DNA from 3 places in the Novosphingobium gossypii genome. Region 1 is predicted to be linked to each of the others. Evidence: riboswitches for the same ligand, from Rfam matches in the RefSeq annotation. Region 1 holds a riboswitch; each other region holds the start of a gene.
The links. Region 1 has a riboswitch for cobalamin ahead of GGR40_RS15165 (TonB-dependent receptor plug domain-containing protein). Riboswitches for the same ligand answer to the same signal wherever they lie in the genome.
Positions count from the first base shown of each region.

Region 2: it holds a riboswitch for cobalamin, as region 1 does, so the genes downstream of both, GGR40_RS13350 (cobalamin biosynthesis protein CobG) here and GGR40_RS15165 (TonB-dependent receptor plug domain-containing protein) in region 1, are expected to answer to the same signal.
Region 3: it holds a riboswitch for cobalamin, as region 1 does, so the genes downstream of both, GGR40_RS09450 (DUF1636 domain-containing protein) here and GGR40_RS15165 (TonB-dependent receptor plug domain-containing protein) in region 1, are expected to answer to the same signal.

Region 1 covers NZ_JBNPXM010000008.1:69,786-74,691, forward strand. Annotated here, with positions in the region: gene GGR40_RS15150 (hypothetical protein) at 1-259, shown strand, start outside; gene GGR40_RS15155 (septal ring lytic transglycosylase RlpA family protein) at 358-900, shown strand; gene GGR40_RS15160 (hypothetical protein) at 954-1,115, shown strand; gene GGR40_RS15165 (TonB-dependent receptor plug domain-containing protein) at 1,158-2,969, opposite strand; cobalamin riboswitch at 3,073-3,253, opposite strand; gene GGR40_RS15170 (cell wall hydrolase) at 3,450-4,649, shown strand; gene GGR40_RS15175 (hypothetical protein) at 4,806-4,906, shown strand, end outside.
Region 2 covers NZ_JBNPXM010000006.1:215,225-220,130, forward strand. Annotated here, with positions in the region: gene cobJ (precorrin-3B C(17)-methyltransferase) at 1-517, opposite strand, end outside; gene cobI (precorrin-2 C(20)-methyltransferase) at 514-1,236, opposite strand; gene GGR40_RS13345 (precorrin-8X methylmutase) at 1,233-1,862, opposite strand; gene GGR40_RS13350 (cobalamin biosynthesis protein CobG) at 1,862-2,977, opposite strand; cobalamin riboswitch at 3,188-3,405, opposite strand; gene GGR40_RS13355 (TonB-dependent receptor plug domain-containing protein) at 3,528-4,906, opposite strand, start outside.
Region 3 covers NZ_JBNPXM010000003.1:383,830-388,735, reverse strand. Annotated here, with positions in the region: gene mdoH (glucans biosynthesis glucosyltransferase MdoH) at 1-1,609, shown strand, start outside; gene GGR40_RS09455 (cobyrinate a,c-diamide synthase) at 1,588-2,895, opposite strand; cobalamin riboswitch at 2,968-3,160, shown strand; gene GGR40_RS09450 (DUF1636 domain-containing protein) at 3,394-3,801, shown strand; gene cobT (nicotinate-nucleotide--dimethylbenzimidazole phosphoribosyltransferase) at 3,798-4,835, shown strand; gene GGR40_RS09440 (histidine phosphatase family protein) at 4,832-4,906, shown strand, end outside.

The sequences.
Region 1 (4,906 bases):
CCGGGCGACCATCCGCCGCCTCAACCGCGAGCAGCTTGAATACGTGCAACGCCGCGATGCCGGTTATGCCCGAGGCTGGCGCGCCGCCGCTGAAGCGCGCGCCGCGCGGTCGCAAGCGTCCGACAATGACGCAGATTACGCCGACATGCACGCCGACTATGCCGAACAGCGCCGCCGCTACGATCGAGCCGTAAGGGACTGGCAGGACGATGTGGCCGCTTGCCGGGCGGGCTATTACGATCGTTGCGACCGGCGATAGAAGCGTCCTTGTGGACAGGCTGATTGCCGGGGTTGGGCGTCGTATCGCACGGCGCTAGTCCTGCGGTTATGCCAAGCATACCGCGCCTCCTGCTGACCATGGCCCTTGCCTCCGTCCTGTCGGCGTGTGGCGGCAGTGGCGGATACCGGCCCGTCAGCGACGTGCCCGTCCGCATCGGTCCGCCTTACAAGGTGCGCGGCACGACTTACACTCCCGCCGCCCAGCCGGGCTATGACGTACTGGGCTATGCGACGTGGTACGGCTCTGAAAGCGGCAACCGCGTCGCCAACGGGGAACGGTTCCGTCCAAACTGGATCACTGGCGCGCACACTACCCTGCCCCTCCCCGCGTACGTCGAGGTGACATCTCTCGATACCGGGCGGCGGATCGTCGTCCGCATCAACGACCGCGGCCCTTTTGGCGAAAGCGCCCGCATCATCGATCTGTCGAAAGGCGCGGCCGAACTGCTGGGCATCCGGGCCAAGGGCAAGGCCGCCGTCCGCGTCCGCGTGGTGGAGCCACCGGAAAAGGATCGCGCCGCCTTGCGAAAAGGCAAACCCGCCGCCACGCTTCCTCCGATTCCCGCGCAGACGCTCGCCAATCTTCAGGGCCAGTTCGCGCGCGGGGTCGGAACCCGCTGACGCCAGGAACCAAACCGCGCCCTTTCGCGTTTCCTCTCCAAAGGAGAGAGATCATGACAATCGGCGCCGAAATCCCGTTCCGTCGCAGCAGGTTTGCACGCGCAACCGGTTCGCTCATCTTCGACCGTCAGCGGGACGACCGCCTGCGCGAAGCCCGCCAGAACGAAGAACCGATGCGGGTATGGTCCGGCAAGGGCCAATTCGTACCTGGCTGAACCCGGTGCGAAGGGGCGACCTCTGCGGCCGCCCCGCCCCGATTACAGCTTTACGCGCACCCCGGCATAAGCCGAACGGCCCGGCGTGCCGTAGCGGCGCACTTCCTCGTAATGCGCGTCGAACAGGTTCTCCACGCGGCCATAGACCTCGATCATCGGCGTCACCGCGAAAGCCGCGCGAACACCGACAACGAGGTTACCATCGACATACTGCGTGTTCGCCGTATCGTCGTAACGTCCGCCGCCAACGCGCAGGTCCGCACCCAGCTTCAGGCCCAGATCCCACCCCTTGTCGAGGCTTGCGTAGAGGTTGCTCTGCGGTCGCCGGGCCAGTCGCGTTCCGGTGATGGTGTTGCGCGCGTCCAGATAGGTATAGGCAAGGTTCAGGTCGAAGCCCTGCCAGTTCATCACCTGCATGCCCAGTTCCAGCCCCTGCGCACGGGCCTTGCCGACGTTGTAGTAGTTGAAACTGGCCAGATCGTAATCGATGAGATTGCGGGTACGGCGGTCGAAATACGTCAGCGTGAACCGCCCCATGCCCGCGGCAAACGGCTGTTCCACGCCGACGTCCCAGCTCCTTGAGGTTTCAGGGTCGAGCGAACGGAACCCGGCGTTGGTGTAGAGCTGATACAGCGACGGAGCCTTGAACCCCTCTCCATAACTGGCCCGCAGGATCGGCGCGTCCGCTCCGGTACCGATCACCCACGCACCATTGGCCGCGAACGTCGTCCTGTCGCCGAAATCGGAATTGTCGTCATATCGCAGGCCACCGTTCAGGGTCAGGCCCGCAAGCGGATGCACCGTCAGGTTGGCGAAGAGGCTGTCGATGCGGGTCGAGTCTCTGGACCCGAAGTTGTCGTCGAACTTCTGCTTTTCGGTCTCGCCCCCCACCAGGATCGAGGCCGCCTCGATCGGCGCGAAGCTGGCCTGCCCTTCGAACCGTTCGGCACGGCCATTCGTGATGTAGGGACCGAACACGGCATCGTCTGAGATGCGGCGGCTGTCGTTCAGGCCATACCCCACGCGGGCGTTGAGCCGTCCGTCCAGCCCGGCATAGCGCAGGTTCGCATAGCCCAGCGTGTCCCGCTTCATACCCACGTTCAGCGCATCGGCGCCGGTATTGTCGTAATCGTAGTTGGCCTTGGTATAGAACCCGCCCGCATCGGCGGAGAGGCCCGGCGCAAGTTCGATGGAGGCGCGGGCATTGGCGCCTTTGCTTTCGAACCCGTCCTTCTCCGTCGCACCGCGCCGCTCGTTGAAGGCGGAAAATCCATGGCCTTTCATCCAGTTGCCGCCAAGCGTCAGGCCGACCGGACCGACCAGACCCGCCGCCGATACGCTGGCTTGCCGACGGTCGCGCCAGCCGTATTCCGCCTGGCCGCGCGCGGTCCACTCTTCGGTGGGGCGAGCGGTGATGAGGTTGATGACGCCGCCGACGGCACGGCTGCCCCACAGAACGCCCGACGATCCACGTACCACTTCCACACGGTCGAACTGGCCGATGGGCAGCGTGCCGAAATCGAACCCGCCGCCGACATCGCCCGGATCGTTGATGCGCACGCCGTCGATCAGCACCAGCGACTGGGCATTTTCCGCGCCCCGCACGAAGACGCTGGCAGGCTGGCCGAAGCCGCCGGACTGCACCGTGGACACACCGGGAAGACGGGCAAGGACATCGGTGGCCGTGGTGGCCTGCGTCCGCTCGATCTCGTCACGCGTAATGACGCTGACGGACTGTCCGACCTGGGTGACAGGTGTGGGTTCGCGCAGAGCGGTGACGACGATGCCGTCGTCGTCCGCCAAGGCAGGTGTGCTCACGGCAAGCGCGGTGCCGAGCAGAAACAGGTACTTCATCGCGGTATTCCTCCAGACCCTGAACGTCATTGCCGTTCATGGCGGAAGGTGCGCGCGGTATTGCCGCCACGAACCCGCTGCACCCGGAACACCCCGTCCGGCTGCGGAACGACTGTCGTGGGCAGGTCTCCTGGCTTCCGGATCTGCGGTGCGCGTTCCGCCTTCCCGGCCATGGGCCAGTGGCATGGTGGAAGCGCCCTCCCCGGTCACAGTTGCGGGGACAGCGCCGGCATTCGCAGCCGGCTTCCCTCTTCGGCCCTCTTCGGGCACCCATGACGTGAGGGCGCGGATACCGGCGGGCGTGCGGCTTGGCAAGCAAGCGATGGATTGCTCCAATTCCAAGTAAATCTTAAGGGCTTCAGGATATAGGCTCCTCCTGTGCCGCAACGGGACGCCGCCGAATGCCCGGATGCAACAGGCAGGCGCACCGGCTAGGCCGTTGCTGCACTCTTGCGCTCGACAGGATTCCCATTGACCGCAATGCTCATCCACCCCGAACAGGACGCCGCCCCGGCGCCCGCGGTGGATTCGGGCATCGATCAGCGGTTTCCCGCGACGGCCCAGCGACCGCGTGACTTTTCCGCGCGCTATCCGCGCAAGGCACCCGGCATCGGCCATCGCCCCATCGTGCTTCGCCGCCGCTGGACCCTTGCTGTCACCGCGCTGGCCGCCGTCGCCCTGCCTGCGTTCGCTGCGCCCGAAGGATGGGGCAGCTTCGCCATCGCCGATGCCACGCCGCAAGACAGTGACGCCCTGCCGATGCCTTTCGAGCAGACAGGTGCCAGCTTCCCGGGCTCGGCCTTCTATTACCTTGAGACCGAGAAACACCCGCTGCAGGTCGGCGAAGGCATTCGATCCGATGCGGATGACCGTGTTTCCGGCCCCTTGTCCGTTGCAAGACCGCTTTACATCGACAATTCGGGCGTTGATCGCACGCGCGCGCTGCAGTGCATGACCGCCGCGATCTATTACGAGGCCGCCAGCGAATCCGACGCCGGACAGCGCGCGGTGGCGCAGGTGGTGCTGAACCGTGTCGCACATCCGGCCTATCCCAATACGGTCTGCGGCGTCGTCTATCAGGGATCCGAGCGCTCGACCGGCTGCCAGTTCTCTTTTACCTGCGACGGATCGCTGGCCCGCCGCCCGCAGCGAATGTTCTGGGAACGTGCGGAGAATGTTGCCCGCGCTGCGCTGGCGGGTTATGTCTACGCGCCGGTAGGCCTCGCCACGCACTACCACACGGTTCAGGTCAGCCCGTACTGGGCACCCAGCCTCCAATACCTCAGCACCATCGGTGCCCACCGCTTCTACGCGTTTCGTGGCGCCGCCGGCAGCCCCGCCACTTTCCGCTTCGCCTATCTGGGCGGAGAGCCGATGGCAGCCCCGCACCGCCGTGACGACACCGTCGACGCCGCAGCAGCCGCCGCCGTGCTCGATCCGCTGGCGGTGCAGCGTGCCTTCGCGGCGACGCAGCCTTCCACGCCCATGCCGACCAGCCCCGACCCGGTAGCGGCGATGACCCCTTCAGCAACCGCACCCACGTATTCCGCCGAAGTGCAGCAGCGTGGCGGCGACACCCTGTATCGTGCGCGCAATCTGCCCGCATCTCAGGGCATCCGGGCAGAGTACGCGAACTCGGGCCGCTGGCTAGCCGATGCCCCCGCCAAGCCCGCCGATTGAAGATAATCGATTGCACCGCTGCACCTTGGGGAATATCCCTAAGGTATATCATAAAAGCTTTGGAAACCACGTCCTCTCATGATGCCTTAGCGCCCTTGGGGGTATGACTGCTGGCAACACGTCGCCCCCCGATCGAACAAGAGAGTATCCGCAACCATGACCATCCGCTTCGCCGCCGCCATGAACGGGACGATGCCGGCCATAGCCGGAGTGCTCTGCACCGGCGCGCCGCTGGGCGCGGCCAATGACAATCATGC
Region 2 (4,906 bases), on a different contig from region 1:
GCGATCGCGGATTGTAGAACGCCATGGCGAAATCCGCCTCTGCCGCCAGCCGCAGGCGGCGTTCGATCACGCTCCATGGTTTGAGGTTGTCCGAAAGATTGATGGCGCAGAAGTCATGGCCCAGCGGTGCCCCGGCCCGCGCGGCGGCGGCAAGCATCGCCGTGATTCCCGGCAGCACCCGGACATCCAGTTCGCGCCATGTCGATGGCCCCGCCTCCAGCGCCTCGAACAGGGCCGAGGCCATCGCGAAGACACCCGGATCGCCGGACGACACGACGACCACGCGCCGCCCCTGCGCCGCAAGGTCCAGCGCCAGCGCGGCGCGGTCCAGCTCCACCCGGTTGTCCGACGGATGCAGCGTCAGCCCGGCGCGGGGTGTCACGCGCGCAACGTAGGGAATATAGCCGACCACGTCGGTCGCTTCCGCCAGCGCGGCGCTGACTTCCGGCGTGACCATGGCCTCGCTGCCCGGCCCCAATCCGGCGACGGCGACCCATCCGGACGCGCTGATGGTCATGGCCGGCGCCCCTGTCCGTGGATCAGCAGGATCGAGAAATAGGGTGCAACCGCCTCGGCATCCACCAGCCGGGTCACGCTCTGCCCCGGCATGGCGGCGTGCTCGACCAGCCAGGCCGCGTCCTCACGCCCGGCAGCGGCGACGGCGCGGCGTAGCTTGGGCAGGTTGCGACCGATCTTCATGACCACCAGCGCGTCGGTATCGCGGATGCGCCGCACCAGTTCGTCTTCGGGCAGGGTGGCCATCGCCACCGTCAGCACATCGTCTCCCCATGTGATCGGCAGCCCGGTGGCGTTCCACGCCCCTGCCATGCCGGTGATGCCTGGCACCACCTCCACCGGAACCTGGCCCGAAAGGCGGCTGTGAAGGTGCATGAACGATCCGTAGAAAAACGGATCGCCTTCGCACAGCACGACCACGTCTTCACCGGTCCGCGTCGCCTCCAGCAGCCGCTGCGTGCAGTCGGCGTAGAAGTCGGACAGGCAGGCATTGTAGCGCGGATCGGCCAGCGGGATCTCGGTGGTCACCGGATATTCCATCGCGATCTCTACCGCGTCGGCGCGCAGCAGGCCCTGCGCGATGCGTCGGGCGTGGCCGGATCGCCCCTTCTTGCGGAAGTAGGCGATCTGCCGCGTACCGCGCACCAGCCGGTCCGCGCGCACGCTCATCAGGTCTTCCGCGCCCGGTCCCAGCCCGACGCCGTGAACGGTGCCGCTCATTCCGCCCGGCTCGCCAGAGCGTTGATCGCGGCTACGGTGATGGCGCTGCCGCCAAGACGCCCGGCGACGATGCAGCACGGAACCGGCGCCGCCTGCCAGAGCGCGTCCTTGGACTCCGCCGCTCCCACGAAGCCCACCGGACAACCGATGATCGCCGCCGGACGTGGGCAGGCCGGATCCTGCAGCATATCGAGCAGGTGGAACAGCGCGGTAGGCGCATTGCCGATGGCCACCACCGCCCCGCCCAGATGCGGACGCCACAACTCCAGCGCGGCCGCGGATCGGGTATTGCCCATCTCGCGCGCCAGGTCCGGCACGCCCGGATCGTTCAAGGTGCAGATAACCCGATTGTCCGCCGGCAGCCGCGCGCGGGTCACCCCTTCGGACACCATGCGCGCATCGCACAGGATCGGTGCGCCCCCTGCCAGAGCCCGGCGTGCCGCGCGTGCAAAACCGTTCGAGAAGCGGATATGCGCTTCCAGCCCGACCATCCCCGCAGCATGGATCATGCGGACGGCGACAGGCTCTTCATCGCTGTCGAAGCGCATCAAATCGGCCTCGGCGCGGATGATGGCGAAGGACTGGCGATAGATCGCGGCGCCGTCCTTCTCGTAGACATGCGGCATCAGGAAGCTCCAAGGAGGACGAGGATTTCGGCGCTGTCCAACCCCCGGTACAGCGGTTCGGCATCGGCGCGGGCAGCGAAGGCAAGGTCGTAACGGCCATTGTGGCCCACTACGGTAACGTCGGCGGGGCGCGAACGGGCGCACCCCTTGCCGCAGCCGGAAACATGCAGGCCGCCCTGCACGCTCGTGCAAAGCAGCCGCGCCAGATCGCGCGTCTCCACGCTGGCTTGCGGGCAGACGGGTGCGCCCGGGCAGGCATCGACGCGCAGCAGCGGATCGGCGGGATCGGTGGTAAGACCGGGAATGTCTGGCAAAGTCGCGCCCTCGACGAAAAGCATACGCCGCGGCGTCAGACGCAGCCCGGTGACGCCCGGCGTCCGCATCAGGTCCAGCAGCACGCGCGCCTCGATCCGCGCAAAGGGCACGCCGAAGACGATCCCGCCGGGCCGCTCACCCGGCAGGATGGCCGGCAGCGCAGGGGCGGGACGGGCGTCACCAGCGGCCCAGTCGGGAAGCGGCGTATCGTGCCGGGCCATCCGCCGTGCCGCCGCGCCGCCACTGTCGACGAACCAGCGCGTCAGGGCCAGCAAAGCATCGACCTCGCTACCGACGCGCAGCGTAACACCCCGATCCCGTCCGTCCGCGCGCAGCAGCAGGCTGCCGTCACCGGCGCGCTCGATCCGGAAATCGCCGGGTTCGCACGCCAGCGCCAGACCTTCGCCCGCGTCGATGACGAAGCCCACCTTGCCCGGAAGCTGCGAAAACTCCTGCAGCCGATCGCGCAGTTCGCCAGCGATGCGCGCGGTGTCGTCGCCTGCCCGCCAGTCCGGCGCGGCGAGGATATTGCGGCGGCTTTCCTGCTCCCCATCACCGTCGACGATGTTGGCAGCGCAAAGCTGCTCCAGCAGCCTCGGCCAACAGGCCTCCTCAACGCCGCGGATCTGGAAGTTGGCGCGACGGGTCAGGTCGATCTGGCCGTTACCGTAAGCCAGCGCGGCCTCGCACAGGGCCTGCACCTCGACAGCGCTCATCCGGCCCAGATGCGGCTTTACCCGTACCAGCAGTCCGTCCCCGGCCATCATCGGATGCCAGGCATCGGGGCACCAGCCCCGCACCTGTCCTTCTCCTTGCGCCGTCACAGGCAACCCACCCCGCGCGCCGGGCCGAACCAAGGGACGGGGCTTATCGGCAGACGCCGACCGACGCGGGCCGACGGGCGGGCGCAAAAGGCACCCGGCGACGCGCGCACGTGCAGCCCCGGCCGCACCGCTTCGTCGCCCAGACGGAAGAACAACCGTGCCGTGACCATCCCCTGGACCAAGGCAAGAGCGACCAGTGCGCCGGCAGGTCTCCTGGCTCGCGGGTCACAGCTTGATGCACGCCTTCCCGGACCTTGCGGCCCAGTGGCTGCCTCCCTGAAGGAGGCGAGTGCATCGCGCTATCCGCTCACAGTTGCAGGGACAGCCGCGGATTTGGGAGCCAGGCCCCCGCACCGCATTCCCGATTAAGCCCCGTGAAGGGCACCGGCACGATCATGTCCGGCCAACGGATCGCTCCGCAGCCGGACCTGCGCCTTACAACGAACTTGCGCGGTGACCAACCGATTCCGTCGCGAATGAACCAGGGTCCGGGCGGCCGCCGTTGCGAGCCGCCCGAAGGCCGATGCTACATGGTGACCTTGGCACCTGCGTACATGTAGCGGCCCACGAAGCTGATCGGGTAGTTTGTGGACGCGATCGAGGGTTCCTGGTCGAACAGGTTGTTGGCGCCGACGAAGAAGCGGAAACGCTCATCCACGTCATAGGCGACGTAGATGTCGTGCTGCCACTTTTCCTTGTAGCGGAAATACCTGGGATCGGAGATGTCTGGGTTGGCGGCCAGTTCCTCGATCGTGTAGCGGCGCGTCTTGCTGAACCAGCTGACACCGTAGTTCACCGTCAGCTTGTCCAGCTTCCAGGTCACGTCCGCGGTCGCGTTCCACTTGGGATAGTACGATTCCTCGCGGTCCACATCGACTGTCGCGCCCGGCGTCGGGATGAACTCAAGCTTGTTGAGGTAGCCGCCCACCAGGGTCACGCCGAACGATCCGGCCCGCGCCGTGTCGAACGCATAATTCAGCTTGATGTCGGCGCCCGAGGTACGGAAATTGGCGACGTTCTGGGGCTGCACGAACCAATCCGAGATATAGCCGGTGCCGGGGGTGCGCGTGATGTTGGAGCAGTAAACGTTGTCCAGCGTCGGCTGATCGACACAAAGTTCCGCGATTTCTTCGGCGGTGGGCGTGTTGATCGCGTTCTTCAGCTTGATGTCGTACCAGTCGAACGAAGCGACCAGCCCGGGGATGAAGCTGGGGCGCACAACCACGCCGGCAGTCCAGGTCCGCGCGGTCTCTTCCTGCAGGTTGCGGTTGCCGCCCGAGAAACCGGGAAGGCTGACCGTTGCCGCCGGATCGTTTTCGGGGTTGAACGCCGCGATCTGAGCGGGCGAAAGCCCCGCCGCCTGCAGCGTCGCCTGGCAGTTGGCCACGCGGTATTGGGTGCCCTCGCCGATGAACACCGGGTCGCACGGATCGCTGATGAACGAGAAGCCGCCGTTGCGCGGGGCGAACAGTTCGGAGATGTTCGGCGCGCGCACGGCTTCGGACCACGTGCCGCGGAAAGTCACGTCGCGGATCGGGGCGTAAGTACCATCGACCTTCCAGGTGGTGGTCTTGCCCACCGTCGAGTAATCGGAAAGGCGCAGCGCCGCACCGAAGCTCAGGTTGTAGGCGAACGGTACTTCCTTCAGGACCGGCACCGAAAGCTCCGCGAAGGCTTCCTTGACGTCGAAGCTGCCGCGTTCCGGCAACTGCAGCGAGAAGTCGGCCAGTGCCCCCTGCTGCAGCAGCGCATCCGGGGTAAACTGGCTTTTTTCCTTGCGATATTCGCCGCCCAGCGCGAACCCGACCGGACCGCCCGGCAGTTCGAAGAACTGACCGAAATCGCCCGAGATCGAGCCGGACACGACATGCTGCTGGATCTTGGCGCGGTTCATGATGTCCGCGT
Region 3 (4,906 bases), on a different contig from region 1:
GGTCGAGATCGCGCTGCTGGCGTTCTTCGTGCCACTGTTCTGCTGGATTTCGTTTGGCTTCGTCACGGCGACCATGGGCTTCCTCAAGCTCATCACCGGCGAACATCCCGGCTTCACCGCGCTGCCCAGCCCGGCTTCCAGCCTGCGTCACAAGACGGCCGTGCTGATGCCGGTCTACAACGAGGGCGTCGAGGAAGTGTTCGCCCGCGTGCGCGCCATGGCCTATTCCATCGCCGAGGCGGGCGGCGCGCCGTGGATCGACTTCTTCATCCTGAGCGATTCCAATCCCTTCCACGGCAAGCGCGAAGAAGCGGCCTGGCACGAACTGGCCGATCACGCGCCGATCAAGATCTATTACCGCCGCCGTGAGAAGAACATCGCGCGCAAGCCAGGCAACATCGCCGAATGGGTGAAGCGCTTCGGCGGCGCTTACGAAAACATGCTGATCCTCGACGCCGATTCCATGATGAGCGGCGAGACGATCGTCGGCATGGCATCGATCATGGAAGAGCGCCCTTCGATCGGCCTGCTCCAGACGGTGCCGATGATCACCAACCCGCGCACCCTGTTCCAGCGCTGGATGCAGTTCGCCAGCGAGGCCTATGGCCCCATCGCCAGCGCCGGGCTGCTGTGGTGGTCGGGCTCGGAAGCCAACTTCTGGGGCCACAACGCGATCGTGCGCACCCGCGCCTTCGCCGAAGCCTGCGGGCTGCCCGAGCTGCCCGGCAAGGCACCGTTCGGCGGCCATATCCTGAGCCACGACATGCTGGAATCCGCCCTGCTGCGCCGTCGCGGCTGGGCGGTGCACATGGTCATGATTGGCGGCTCCTACGAGGAGTTTCCGCCGACCATCGTCGACATGGCGATCCGCGACCGGCGCTGGATGCAGGGCAACCTGCAGCACCTCCAGTTGCTGGGCGCTTCGGGCCTGCATTGGGCCAGCCGTCTGCACCTCCTGATCGGCGCTTCCGCCTATCTGACGTCACCCGGCTGGCTGCTGCTGATCATCACCATGATCGGGCAGGTGGCAACGCATCAGGACGGCGGCTTCGTCAACCTGGCGCCGCCCAGCGTGCTGGCGCTGACTGTGGTGCTGCTGTTCGGGCCCAAGGTCATGGGGCTGGTATGGATGCTGGCCGATCGCGAACGGCGCGCCAGCTTCGGCGGCGCCTTTGCGATCGTGCGTTCGGTGGCGCTTGAGACGGTGCTGGCGATGCTGCTGGCGCCGATCACCATGGTCACCCAGACCAAGGCGCTGCTGGGGCTGCTGCTGGGCATCTCGGCGGGCTGGAACACCCAGGCCCGCGATGCCCGCCGCATCACCGTGCGCGAAGTGCTGCCCGACCTGCGCGAGCATCTGCTGCTGGGCGCGGCGCTGACGGCAACCGCGTTTCTAGATACGACGACGGCGGTGTGGCTCTCGCCGATCATCGTCGGCCTGTTCCTGTCGCCCTGGCTGATCAGCCTGACCTCCAGCGAAAACCTGGGCGACAAGGCCGACCGCGCCAAGGTGTTCCGCGTCCCCGCCCCCGGCATCGTCGAGGCCAGCGAAGACCCGCGCGGCACCGAAGTGCCGGCTGCCAAACCTCAGTCGCTGGTCGAAGCCTGACCGAACAGCCGCGCCACCGCCTGCGGGGCGGAAGGGAAGTAACCGTGCATGTAGCTGGCGGTGAGTGAGCCGACGCGGTAAAACGCTTCTCCCGCCGCCCCCTCCGGCGCCTTCGCCATTGCCTCCGGCAGGAGGGCCGTATCCAGCCGCGAATAGTGAAACGTGTGCCCGCGAAGCGTGCCGCCGGGCAGGTCGAGCTGCTGCATCCCCAGCCCGGCGAACCGCGCCTGCATCGTCGCATGGCCCGGCAGCAGTCCCAGCAGGTCGGCCCGTGCGCCATGCCGATCCGTCAGCGAGGCGCAGGCGTAGAGCATCCCCCCGCACTCGGCCAGAATTGGCTTGCCCGCCGCATGGTGCGCCCTGATCGCCGCCAGCATCGAGTCATTGGCGGCAAGCTCCTGTAGATGCAGTTCGGGATAGCCGCCCGGCAGCCACAGCGCGTCGCATTCTGGCAAAGCCGCATCGCGCAGCGGTGAGAAGAACGCCAGCCGCGCGCCCGATCGTTCCAGCCATTGCAGGTTGGCGCGGTAGATGAAGGCGAAAGCCTCGTCCCGCGCAACGGCGATGCGCAGACCATGCAAATCCGCTTCATGGCCCACTGCTGACGGGGTGAACCGCACCGGCGGCGGCAGGTCAAGCGCGGCGTCGGGCAGCAGCGCCGCCGCCTGATCCAGCCGCGCATCGAGGTCCGCCACCTCCGCCGCCTGCACCAGCCCCAGGTGCCGTTCGGGCAGCGCCACCCCTGCATCGCGAGGCAGAGTTCCCAGCCACTTCACCGCGTCCGGCATTCCCCGCTGCAACAGTTCGGCATGGCGGGCACTGCCGACGCGGTTGGCGATCACGCCATGGACCTCGACACCGGGGCGATACGTCGCCAGCCCGTGCACCACTGCGCCGAAGGTCTGCGCCATCGACGAGCCGTCGATCACCGCCAGCACCGGCAGCCCGAAGCGTTGCGCCATGTCCGCCGCGCCAGGATCGCCATCGAACAGGCCCATTGCGCCTTCGACAAGGATCACGTCCGCTTCGCGCGCGGCATCGTGCAGCAGGGCACGGCACTGGTCTTCGCCGCACATGAACAGATCGATCTGGTGGACCGGCGCTCCGCTTGCCACTTCGAGCACCATGGGATCGAGGAAATCGGGGCCGCACTTGAACACCCGTACTCGCCGCCCGGCATTGCGGTGGCGGCGGGCGAGCGCGGCAGTCACCAGCGTCTTGCCCTGCCCCGAAGCAGGAGCGGACACCAGCCAGGCCGGGCAGGAAACAGCGGGATCGTCCGTCATCCCGCAGTCACCTATGGTCTCCCGCAGATCGGCGCAAGCATCGGCCTCTTGCACAGCGGCAGCCCGCACGATACGTGCCTGCGTGCGACAGGTTCCCCGCAAGGGGATCAAAAGGGAACGCGGGTGCAATGCCCGGGCTGCCCCTGCAACTGTAAGCGGACGAGTCATCCGACCACAGGCCATTGGGTGCGCAAGCACCTGAGAAGGCGGTCGGAAAAGGCGATGACCCGTGAGCCAGGAGACCTGCCGGTCGCAGTCGTTCTTCGACCGGACAGGGTGTGCCGGCCGAACGGGGGCCCATTCCTCGTGCAACGACAGCATCGCTCCGCCGGCCTGAAGGCTGCGGGAGGCGCCGCGCTGCATGATGCGCCGGCACCCTGCCCGCCTTCGGCAACCGACGGGGTAACGCCGTTTGCCTGAAGGATCCGACGTGAAATCCCATTCGACTTCCATCGCAGCACCGGCTCCTGCCGCGCCCATGCGCAGCCGGCCCTGACCATGCTGGCTCCCGTCCCCGCTGGCCCGTCCGTGGTCGTATGCAACACCTGCCGCCACACCGCCAACGCGCAGGAGGATGCGCAAGGGCGCCGCGGCGGCGCAGTGCTGGAAGCGGCGATGCGCAGCGTGCAGGATGCCGACCCCGCGCTTCAGGGCGTGCAGATCCAGACCATGCCGTGCCTTTTCGCCTGCAGCCGCCACTGCACCGTCCACATCCGCGCGCCGGGCAAGGTGGGCTACGTGCTGGGCGACTTCGCCCCCGATGCGGACGCCGCGCGCGCCATCCTGGAATACGCGGTGCGCCACGCCGCCAGTGAGGAAGGCCGTGTGCCTTTCCGCGAATGGCCGCAGGGGGTGAAGGGGCACTTCATCACCCGCACCCCACCTGAAGGCTTCGTCTGCACGTGACCCGCTTTGCCGATCCCGCCGCCTTTGCCGCCGCTCTTGCCGCGCTGCCTGCGACCAACCAGGCCGCCCGCAACGCCGCGCTGCAGCGCCAGTCCTGCCTGACCAAGCCGCCGGGTTCGCTGGGCAGGCTTGAGGATATCGCGGTGTTCATGGCAGGCTGGCAAGGCCGCGAGCGCCCGGCTGCGGACCGGGTGCAGGCGGTAGCGTTCGCCGGCAATCACGGCGTCGCGGCGCAGGGCGTCAGCGCCTATCCGCCCGAAGTCACGGCGCAGATGGTCGCCAATTTCGAGGCCGGGGGCGCGGCGATCAATGTCCTGACGCGGGCTTGCGGGGCAACGCTGTCGATAGTCGCGCTCGATCTTGACCGGCCCACCGGCAACATCGCGCGCGAACCGGCGATGAGCGCGGAGGAATGCCTCGACGCGCTGAACCGGGGCGCCGCCGCGCTGGCCCCGGACACGCAGCTACTGCTGGTGGGTGAGATGGGCATCGGCAACACCACCCCCGCCGCCGCCCTGTGCGCGCAGGCGTTCGGCGGCGACGCGGCCGCGTGGATCGGGCGCGGCACCGGGATCGACGACCACGGGCTGGCGCGCAAGGCCGCCGCGGTCGATGCGGCGCTATCGCTGCATGGCCCCCACTGTACCGACGCGTTCGAAACGCTGCGCCGCCTTGGCGGGCGAGAGATCGCAGCGATGGCGGGCGCGTTTCTGGCGGCGCGACTGGCGCGCGTGCCGGTGCTGCTGGACGGATTCATTGCGTGCGCTGCAATCGCGCCGCTGGCCCAAGCGAATGCGCAGGTCACCGACCATTGCCTGGCCGCGCACTGCTCTGCCGAAACGGGGCACGCCCGCCTGCTGGCAGCGCTGGGGCTGGAGCCATTGCTGCGGCTTGGCCTGCGGCTGGGCGAGGGGTCGGGTGCGGCGCTGGCGGTGCCACTGGTCAAGGCTGCGCTCGCCGCCCACAACGGCATGGCCACTTTCGAGGAAGCCGCAGTCGCCGGGCGGGAAAGCGCCGGGCCGGCCGCCGGATGACCGGCACCCTGCTCCACCTGATGCGCCACGGCGCGCCGGAGCGCCCCGGTCGCCTGCTGGGCCATGTCGAC